DNA from 4 places in the Paenibacillus sp. FSL F4-0236 genome. Region 3 is predicted to be linked to each of the others. Evidence: riboswitches for the same ligand, from Rfam matches in the RefSeq annotation. Region 3 holds a riboswitch; each other region holds the start of a gene.
The links. A riboswitch is a leader RNA that binds a small molecule or an ion and turns the genes downstream of it on or off. The one in region 3 is predicted to bind cyclic di-GMP.
Positions count from the first base shown of each region.

Region 1: another riboswitch for cyclic di-GMP. It lies ahead of NSQ29_RS28195 (NPCBM/NEW2 domain-containing protein); the one in region 3 lies ahead of NSQ29_RS05465 (thiamine pyrophosphate-binding protein).
Region 2: another riboswitch for cyclic di-GMP. It lies ahead of NSQ29_RS25555 (anti-repressor SinI family protein); the one in region 3 lies ahead of NSQ29_RS05465 (thiamine pyrophosphate-binding protein).
Region 4: another riboswitch for cyclic di-GMP. It lies ahead of NSQ29_RS16670 (DUF6612 family protein); the one in region 3 lies ahead of NSQ29_RS05465 (thiamine pyrophosphate-binding protein).

Region 1 covers NZ_JBBOBK010000001.1:6,305,872-6,308,072, reverse strand. Annotated here, with positions in the region: gene NSQ29_RS28195 (NPCBM/NEW2 domain-containing protein) at 1-853, opposite strand, end outside; cyclic di-GMP riboswitch class I at 1,008-1,094, opposite strand; gene NSQ29_RS28190 (hypothetical protein) at 1,252-1,818, opposite strand; gene NSQ29_RS28185 (EAL domain-containing protein) at 1,934-2,201, opposite strand, start outside.
Region 2 covers NZ_JBBOBK010000001.1:5,720,923-5,723,123, reverse strand. Annotated here, with positions in the region: gene NSQ29_RS25560 (2-oxoglutarate dehydrogenase E1 component) at 1-620, opposite strand, end outside; cyclic di-GMP riboswitch class I at 1,092-1,176, shown strand; gene NSQ29_RS25555 (anti-repressor SinI family protein) at 1,203-1,358, shown strand; gene NSQ29_RS25550 (helix-turn-helix domain-containing protein) at 1,560-1,889, opposite strand; gene NSQ29_RS25545 (TasA family protein) at 2,049-2,201, opposite strand, start outside.
Region 3 covers NZ_JBBOBK010000001.1:1,209,517-1,211,717, forward strand. Annotated here, with positions in the region: gene NSQ29_RS05465 (thiamine pyrophosphate-binding protein) at 1-1,376, opposite strand, end outside; cyclic di-GMP riboswitch class I at 1,495-1,590, opposite strand; gene NSQ29_RS05470 (methyl-accepting chemotaxis protein) at 1,781-2,201, opposite strand, start outside.
Region 4 covers NZ_JBBOBK010000001.1:3,658,838-3,661,038, forward strand. Annotated here, with positions in the region: gene NSQ29_RS16665 (CapA family protein) at 1-55, shown strand, start outside; gene NSQ29_RS16670 (DUF6612 family protein) at 137-985, opposite strand; cyclic di-GMP riboswitch class I at 1,103-1,194, opposite strand; gene NSQ29_RS16675 (RNA polymerase sigma factor) at 1,399-1,917, shown strand; gene NSQ29_RS16680 (DUF4179 domain-containing protein) at 1,901-2,201, shown strand, end outside.

The DNA of each region.
Region 1 (2,201 bases), 5.1 Mb from region 3:
CATAGCCTTTTAGCTTCGAAACCTTAGCCGCTTTTGCCTCTATTTGATGATTCTCCAGAAGTACTTTTGCATTCTCTATATCTGCTTGAAACTGCGCGTACAGTGGATGTGTCTGCACTTCTTGTTCTAAAGTCGTTAATTTCTCCACCGTATTAAATGCTGCGCTAACTTGACTCAAGGTATCATCTGTAAATAAATTTTTCATTTTAGCGGATACGGTATCTTCTTTGTAAAAAGAAAACTCAGCTGCACTCGCCCAATCTTGGTTAGCTTTTTTAAAGACAAATTTAAGTCTCTTGAAGGCTGTGGGTGCAAACTGAATCTCTACTACGTCACCTGCTCCGCCTTTATATTCTCCAGAGGATACTAGCGTATAATCGCCTGCATCCGTAGTTGAACCATAAATATCAAATTCCTGAGCAAACCCCTTCCCCTTTGCACTGGATTGTCTTGCAGCATATACGATTCTATTTAATTCAGTGGACTCATTGAAAACAAAGACAACCTCATTCGTAAACGTTGAACTATTCGGTTTGCCCGTTTCCCAATGCGTACTCATATCGCCATCCATAGCCTTAGCTATAGGTGAACCTGAGTAGTTACCACCGTTATTGGTAATGGATTTAATATTCGCAGGATTCATTCTAAAAACATCATTATAAGCGCCTAGGATAGCCTTGCCGTACAGATCAAACGGAATAACTGACGCATTGCTGAATAGGTCAGCCTTGCTTTGTACTACAGTGTTCACTACACTTACCTTGCTTACATCACTTGCTAAAGCATAACCTGCCTCACTCGAAAAACTAGCTAACATGGCTGCCGATGTAGCGATCGCAATCATTTTTTTCATCTTTTCTACCCCCCAGATGTAATATGAATCTCTTCCGTGACTAAAAATAGGCAAAAAAAAAACTACCCCAAAAGAGTAGCTTGATTGCGTATAAAGTCGCATAAAAACTAAGACTTAATTTTTATTAAACTTTAACAAAAAGCGTAATACACTCTTTGGCAGCTGGCTGACAATAGTTATGATAACCTTAGTCCCTATAGCTTTGCGTCCCTACATTTCCATAGGTTTGCCTATGAAGTTTCGAATACATTACAAAGAGTAACATAACGCTACATCTGATCGCATGATTAATTGGTATGAAATCCGAATAGGTAATTGCAATTACTTTTTCTATCGTGATAGATATTCTTTATCGAGTATCCCGGAAGAGAGAGGAACCTTTAGGACTGGAGGTCTACTTAACTCCCCGCACCAAACAAACGCCGGAACCAATTCCACACATCGCCCGTGATGGGAATTAACCCGAAGCCATGCTCGCCAACTGCGATTAGACCATATGCCCATTGGCCAATAGCTACTGCTCCCCCAGCAATCCGTCCTATGGCTACCGCCCCAAATGCCGTATCACCTATGGCGACAGCTCCCAACGCTTTTTCGGCTATCGCGATCGCGCCTACAGCCACTCCTGCAATGGCAATCGCTCCAGCTGCGAAGCCAAGCCAGCTAATTGCTATCGCTCCAAGGGCTAACCACATTCCTAGTGATATTGCACCCACGGATAGAACCCCTACGCTTATCGCACCTATGGAAATCAAGCCTACAGCTACATCTCCAATAGCAATTAATCCAACAGCTGTCTTCACTTGTGGCTTGCTTCCGTGACCATACCCCTGACCTGAGTAGCGACCCAAATTGCTGCGAATACTTACCACCGGAAATGATGGAGACGGCCATTGATAATCAATTTCTCGTCCACCTAACCCTCTAGAATCCGCCCAGTGTGTGATGTACTTATGCCATTTCATATCCATCCCGTCCCCCTTCTCAATTACCTTAATTATACAACCCCGGGGGTTGGCTGTACTCAGACTCTGACCTGAAATTCATCTCATCCTCTAGACGGAGTTATACTCATTAGGATCACTGTTTGGGAATAGGATCAGGCTTTCCAAATAAATATCCCTGAAACAACTGATAACCACTCTGCTTAAGCCATTCAAAGTCCTCTCTAAACTCCACACCTTCTGCTAAAGGAACGGATTGGATTTCTAAAGCTTTTTCCAAAAATTGTTTAGCTATTTTCTGTTTGTTCAGATCGCTGTACACACCCTGAACATATTTCATATCCAGCTTCATGTAATGGGGTTTAAGCTCCAATAACATCTCGATCGTGCTGAAGCCCTCGCCA
Region 2 (2,201 bases), 4.5 Mb from region 3:
TGGAGGAAGGTTTCGAATTGCTCTACTTGGATCAGGCGGTTTAGCAGCTCTTTACGTTCTGCATTATTTAAAGGCGCTGGTGAGCTTGTGGATTCTGCCTGTCTGTTCAACCATTTCAGTTCTTGTTCTTCATGCACATGCCCGAATTCATAGGCGATTGTCTTGGTGTAAGCCTGACGCATACGCTGAACTGCATCCCATCCGGTATGCACATCATTCGGCGCATTCTCCCAAATGAGCGTGGCAGGTAGTGCGAGCAGATCCTCACGAGTCAGCTCATAGGTTTCGAGTTCAAGATATTTAGCCATGGGATTGTGATCGCGCTCAAGCGGATCAATATCAGCGGCCATATGGCCATATATACGAATATTAGCGATTAGCTTGGAAGCTCTTACTGCCTTTCTAAGCCATTCGGTGTCTCCCGAAATGCGAGGCTGTGGAGCCGGTTCGCTATCCGGTGTTAGGGGCGGGGGACCCGAATTTGTAAAAAGCTCGCGATAATTATTCTCTACGGTGGAAGGATCTTTCACAAACTGTTCATATCTTTCTTGAATGTAGCCTAAATTGGGTCCGTAATACTTACTCCAAATGGATTCGTTATAGGGCTCTTTGGCTGCCATGAATACATCCTCCTTAACGGATGAACTCCATACGTGACATTTTGTGTCAACGCTTACTGGAGCTGTGATGATTGCGGTTTCATTTCTCATCTTATTGTGCTACTTTCCACACGTGTAATCAATTCATTCTTTCGTCCAATACGTTCGCAAAATGGTATGGGTTAGCTTGTTCTAATGAAAAGAACGCTGTTTCTTCTCATTACCCATTCCTAAGGCCCACTAAAATGATTCTAATATCCTTATTTTTAACTAATAGGGAAGGAAGTATCATTCTATCGGCTTAATTAATTTTATGAATGGGACGAGTATCGTGTTAATAGGACAAGATATCGCACAAAAGCGCTTCTATTTTTTGTTTTTTAATGGAAAAACTAATCAGAAATCGACACACTTTTCCACTTTAGTATAGTATAATGTTATTGCAGTTAGCGATTTTCATATATTTCAAAGTAGATCCTTTCGTGTAAAGGGTCCAGTAAAAGGTAAACCTGCCGAAAGGCAGGGGCACAAAGTCGCGGGTCTAAGGTAGAAATACTATGACAGCCGGATTGCCTGGGGACTAAAATCTTAGGAGGAGATTTTTTGGACAAGTCCAACCAGGGAAGCAACAGAGAACAGCAGGTCATTGATCTAGACGTAGAGTGGGTCCATTTATTATTAGCAGCTAAGAAGGCTGGCATAAAGGCAGATGAAATTCGTCGCTTCTTTCATGAGAAGACTGTGCAAGCCGTGCAGTAATACATTCAGAGCATTAGATATCAAAAGAGCACAGCGATAACTCGCTGTGCTCTTTTTCTTTATATAAGGATCTATAAGATTCAGACTTGGTCCTTATATTCTGCTAGAATTCAAACGCCTTCGCGGTCCATGTTAGGAGGGTGAAGGCGCTTATGTTTAATAGTATGAGTAGAAGAGGATCTTATCAGGTCAGGTGGAATATTAATCCTTCTGATCAAGGCGCCATTTCTGGTAGTCCAGAAACTCCTTGAATTCGCGTTTGCTTATGCCTGAGGCCATAGCTTCCTGCACCAATCGGAACCATTCCGAATCTAAAGGTGACTCCTCAGCATCATTAGGTTCTCCATAGAGCAAAGCGTGGATGGATACCTGAAGCGCATCGGCGATCTTTTCGATAAACTGAATTGAAGGATTGGATTGGATGTTTCTCTCCACATTGCTAAGATACGACTTAGCAACATCCGCTCTGTCCGCAAGCTCAGATAGGGACAATCCCTTTTCTAGGCGGAGATGCTGGATACGTTGGCCCATATTTTGTGGCACTATGCTGACGCCCCTCCGTAATTTTTGTTATTAGTATAGCAAATATCAATAAATTCGACAAAGTTTATTGTAAAGAGAAGAGCAGCATCTACTTATCCGCTTTCCGGAATAAGAATCTGCTGCTCTTCGAATGGAAGACTTATTAGATTATTTAGCGGATCCAGCAGTTTGCTTACCTACGAAATCCCAAGTCAGAGTTAATGAATCTTTTTGGAAGTAGTTTTGCTCTTGGCCGTTATCAACAAATTCGAATTGAACGGTGAAGCTATCATTTGTGCCGGCCTTAATTCCAGATGCTTC
Region 3 (2,201 bases):
ATGAATATGACAGGAATATCCTTGCAGACAGCAGCGTTAATCTCTGCGCCTAGCATCATAAAGCAGCCGTCTCCTGTAATGCAGAAGATCGTTTCTTCTGGAGCAGCAACCTTTGCACCAATCGCCATCCCGATGGAATTACCCATACAAGCAAAGTAAGCATCGAAAACAAAACTGCCCGGTTTCTTAACCTTGTACCATTTCGCAGCATGGAAACCGTGACTTCCATCATCAACAAAGACTGTGCTGTTATAAGGAATCAAATCACTCATCGTACTCAAGACCGATGCAAGTGAAAGGTTTGGTAAAATCGGAGGCTCTTCGGTATAATCGGAATTTGTCGGTGCTTCGCGTTTTGTGATGTTGTTCGTGTCAATATTATTGAGATAGTAAACTAGATTGTCGCGTAGATCTCCAGTCACTGGAATCGTTTTAGAGAACAATATTTTTCCGACAAAAGTCGGATCACTATCAAACTGAATTAATGTTGCAGGATGATTTTCCCTTTTAAGATTACAAATAGTCATATCACTTAAACGTGACCCGAGAACGATAAATAGATCACTTTGATTCAGCAAGTCATCCCCATGGGTACAACCGCCTACTCCAATTGGACCGTGATAGAGTGGATGATCCCAAGCTATAGCCCCTTTACCACCTGGAGATGTAACTACAGGAATATTAAATGTTTCCGCTAATTGAATTAGCTCACTATGTGCTCCTGAGCGGTTAACGCCTTTACCCGCGATAATTATTGGATTCTTAGAGCTATTTATAGCATCAAGTACACGGTCGATATTAGCATGGCTAACCAGTGATTCGCGTTCAGGGATTACAATATTACATTCCTCTAGCAATTCCGTTTGTACATCAAAGGGAATACAAAGGTGAACTGGACCACGATTACCGCTCAAAGCAATGGATATGGCATGATTAAAGATTGTGTTAAAGTGATCTCCACGTTCAATAAGCTTGCTATATAAGGTGGCAGGTCTAAACATATCAGCTAAATCAGCTAGAAAAGAAGTAGAGTCCTGACATTGGGGAATTCCAAGCTCTTTAATAGATTGATGGCCAGTAATAAATAGGACAGGTAGGTTGTTAGCCTTAGCATGTGCTGCTGCAGTTAATAGGTTTGTTCCACCAGGACCTGAAGTACCAAAAGCTACACCTAGTTTTCCAGTTTTAAGCGCATACCCGGCTGCTTCGAAGCCGGAACTGGACTCATGTCTCCCAGGAATAAATTCAATACCGTAATCTACCATTTTAAGAACAATAGGACAAATGGATTTCCCAATAATACCAAAGGAATGGGTAACACCTAGGTTCCGTAGTGCTTCCGACATGTAATCTGCGACTGTCTTCAAAAAATACACCTCACAAGTTGATTGTTATTTTAAAATCAAACATTAGAAAACCTGTGCTCTGAATTAGGGCACAGGTTGGTGGCATAAATCGCCATAGAGACTGAACAATTGTTCAGTCGTCTTGGTTTTCTGCAACCTGGCAGTCATGGCCTCTGATTAAAAATGAGGCTGTAGATCCATGGTTTTGCGTCATCCTCTTTCGAAGATTTTGCCAATATTAATTTTAAAATTTATAAGAAGAATTTTCCTTTACAATATATTCCTAGAGTACCTTTGTCAATATATTTTCGCAAATTAACTCGAATTTTGACGAAAGTCTTGTCCAACCTATGAAATAATAGATATAAAAAAACTCCCCCTAAGTCAAAACTTAGGAGGAGTTTTTGGACTTGTTTATATGATTTGCAAGTGACTTAAAACTTGAAAATATGGATAGTCTTCTGTAGATTAAACACAGCCTGTGTCATTTTCTCAGTTTCTTCAGCGACGGACTGCAGGGCATTAATTTGTTCATTCATAGCGGCGGATACTTCCTCGGTGCCGGCAGCGGTTTGCTGTGTGATCGCAGAGATATTCTCTATTGCACTTGAGATTTTCAAGGCACTTTCCAACATCAGATCACTTTCAGCAGAGAAGGAAGAGATTTGCTCGGTAATATACTGCACACTTTGCACAATTTGAGCAAAGATATGAGCAGATTGAGTGATCATCTCATTCTGTACCTGTACGACTTCTTCGTTGATAGCGATATTGTCAATCGCTTGTTTGATATCAGTTTCGATGCTCCGAACTAAGCCAAAGACTTCCTTCGTTGAAGCCGTTGATTCCTCGGCA
Region 4 (2,201 bases), 2.4 Mb from region 3:
AAATCTCATGAATCGAATGTTGAAGCATACGACGTCAATCTTAAAGAGGGAATAGAAACGTTATTAAAATAGAGAATACAGCAAAAAGCGCTGTTCTACTGAACAGCGCTTTTTGCTCCATATGAAAACGACCTTATTATTCTAGTTCGGCGGGCTTTACAATGGTTGTACCTTTGTTATTCTTGGAATACTTAGCTTCGATTTTCGTGTTGTATGTATCCTTTTCTCCATCACTTATCAGCACATAACTCAGATCGACTGTCAGCTTTTCCGTCTGCCAGGTCTTAGTATTGACGAATAATTTCCACGTTACGCTTTTGGGTTGAACTGTCTCACCATCCCAGAGGTTCTCCTGGTCATAGAGTTTGATTATTCCCTTAGCTGCTGTCGGATCGGTTACCGTGAACTGCAGGACGGTCTGAGCACCAGCAGTGCTGACTTTCATAGATTTTTTATAATTTTTAACCGAATCAAGCATGGAAACAGGATCGTATTGACCTTTGGAGTAAAAAGAATCCCACTCCATCTTCTCCAGTGCAATCCAATACTGTGCATCGGGATCGATTGGCTCGCCGTCATCGTCGTAACCTTCATCTTCAGATTCATCGATCAGTTCACTTCCGTCTACAAGATAGTAAAACTCCTTGTCATTGGCATATAGACTGTACGATGTATCTAAAAGACTACTATCAACGGTGCCAGCTGCAGCAAAATTCGGCAGTCGATTAATATCCAGCTTCAGTGTGTTAGTGTTGCTGATACGTACCCCACCGCTCTGAATATCCTGTTTTTTGATCACATCTAAGTGAAAATTCTTTATTGCTTTAGAGGCTGCCGTTACTTTGCTAATCATTTGATCCGCGGTTACTGCTGTTGTGGTAGCTGCAGACACGACTTCAGGATTAGACATCCATCCGATCGTTCCGGACAGCAATATAGCACCTACTGCCAAACTAGTGCCTATTGTTTTGAAAAAACTGTTCATGTACTTCCCCTTTCGGCCCCTTGCGATAATGTAACGCCGTATAGATCGAAATAATAAAAGAGCTCAAAATAGACTACATATTCTTAGAGCTATCCTTTATGCTTCATAAGATATCCCTATGGCGGCCTGGCGATCATTTCCTTCTGTAGAAAGGCTTTAGACCCATGGCTTTGTGTCATCATCTTTCGATGATTTTACCTTTAACGCGGACATTCAATTAGTTTTAATTAGCTTACGGACGCATGTCCCACCGCTAATTTTATCATGGTTATAATTACCTGTAAACAACTTATCTTCCATTCGAATTCGCTATGATACTCAGAAGAAATACTACAATCAAAATGAAAAATGAACGATTACATACGCTTATAAGTCTTATTAATGAGAACATCAAAGACAGGGGGTGCAGCAAAATGAGTGACCGGGAAATTTTCGAGCTCTATAAAGAACAAGTATATTATTTTTGTTACTACTTAATGAAAAATCAGGCAGATGCGGAGGATATTTCCCAAGAGGTATTTGTAAAAGTTATCTTAGCGGATAAGTCGAAGGTAAGAAACTTGAAAGCTTGGATTTTACGAATTGCTTCGAATGAGTGCAACAGTGTGATCAAAAGGCGTAAGACGGGGTGGATGAAAGAAGTACGTAATTATTTACTATCCAGGTCTGAGGAATCAAACCCTGTAGAAAAACGTTTGGATCGACAGGAAACTAAAAAAGAATTACAAGGGTTATACAGTCAGCTTCCCGACAAAATCAGAATGGTAGTAGTCCTTCGTTTTATAAACGAATTGACTGTACCCGAGATCTCTAAAGTTATGAGCATACCCGAAGGAACTGTAAAATCCAGACTGAACAAGGGACTTAAAATACTAAATAGAATGGGTGGAACCCAACTAAAGGAGCTGAATAGTAATGAGTCTCTATATTGAAAAAGATAAACATATTCCCCGACCGGATTATGATTTGATGTGGACTGCCATAGAACAAGAAGCATATACACGTCAAAGAAATCTGCATTCCTCCCAGAATACTCCTAGGTCTAATAAAAAGGTTATTCCTATCAGCATCGTCTTCTCTTGCCTCTTACTTGTAGCCATTCCTGTATTCGCTAGTATGACGATTAATTGGGATAAAATTGGTGGTCGAAGTGTGAGCAATGCATTAAATAATGGCATCGGTCAACAGTATAATCTTCAAACTTCCAGTTCAGGAG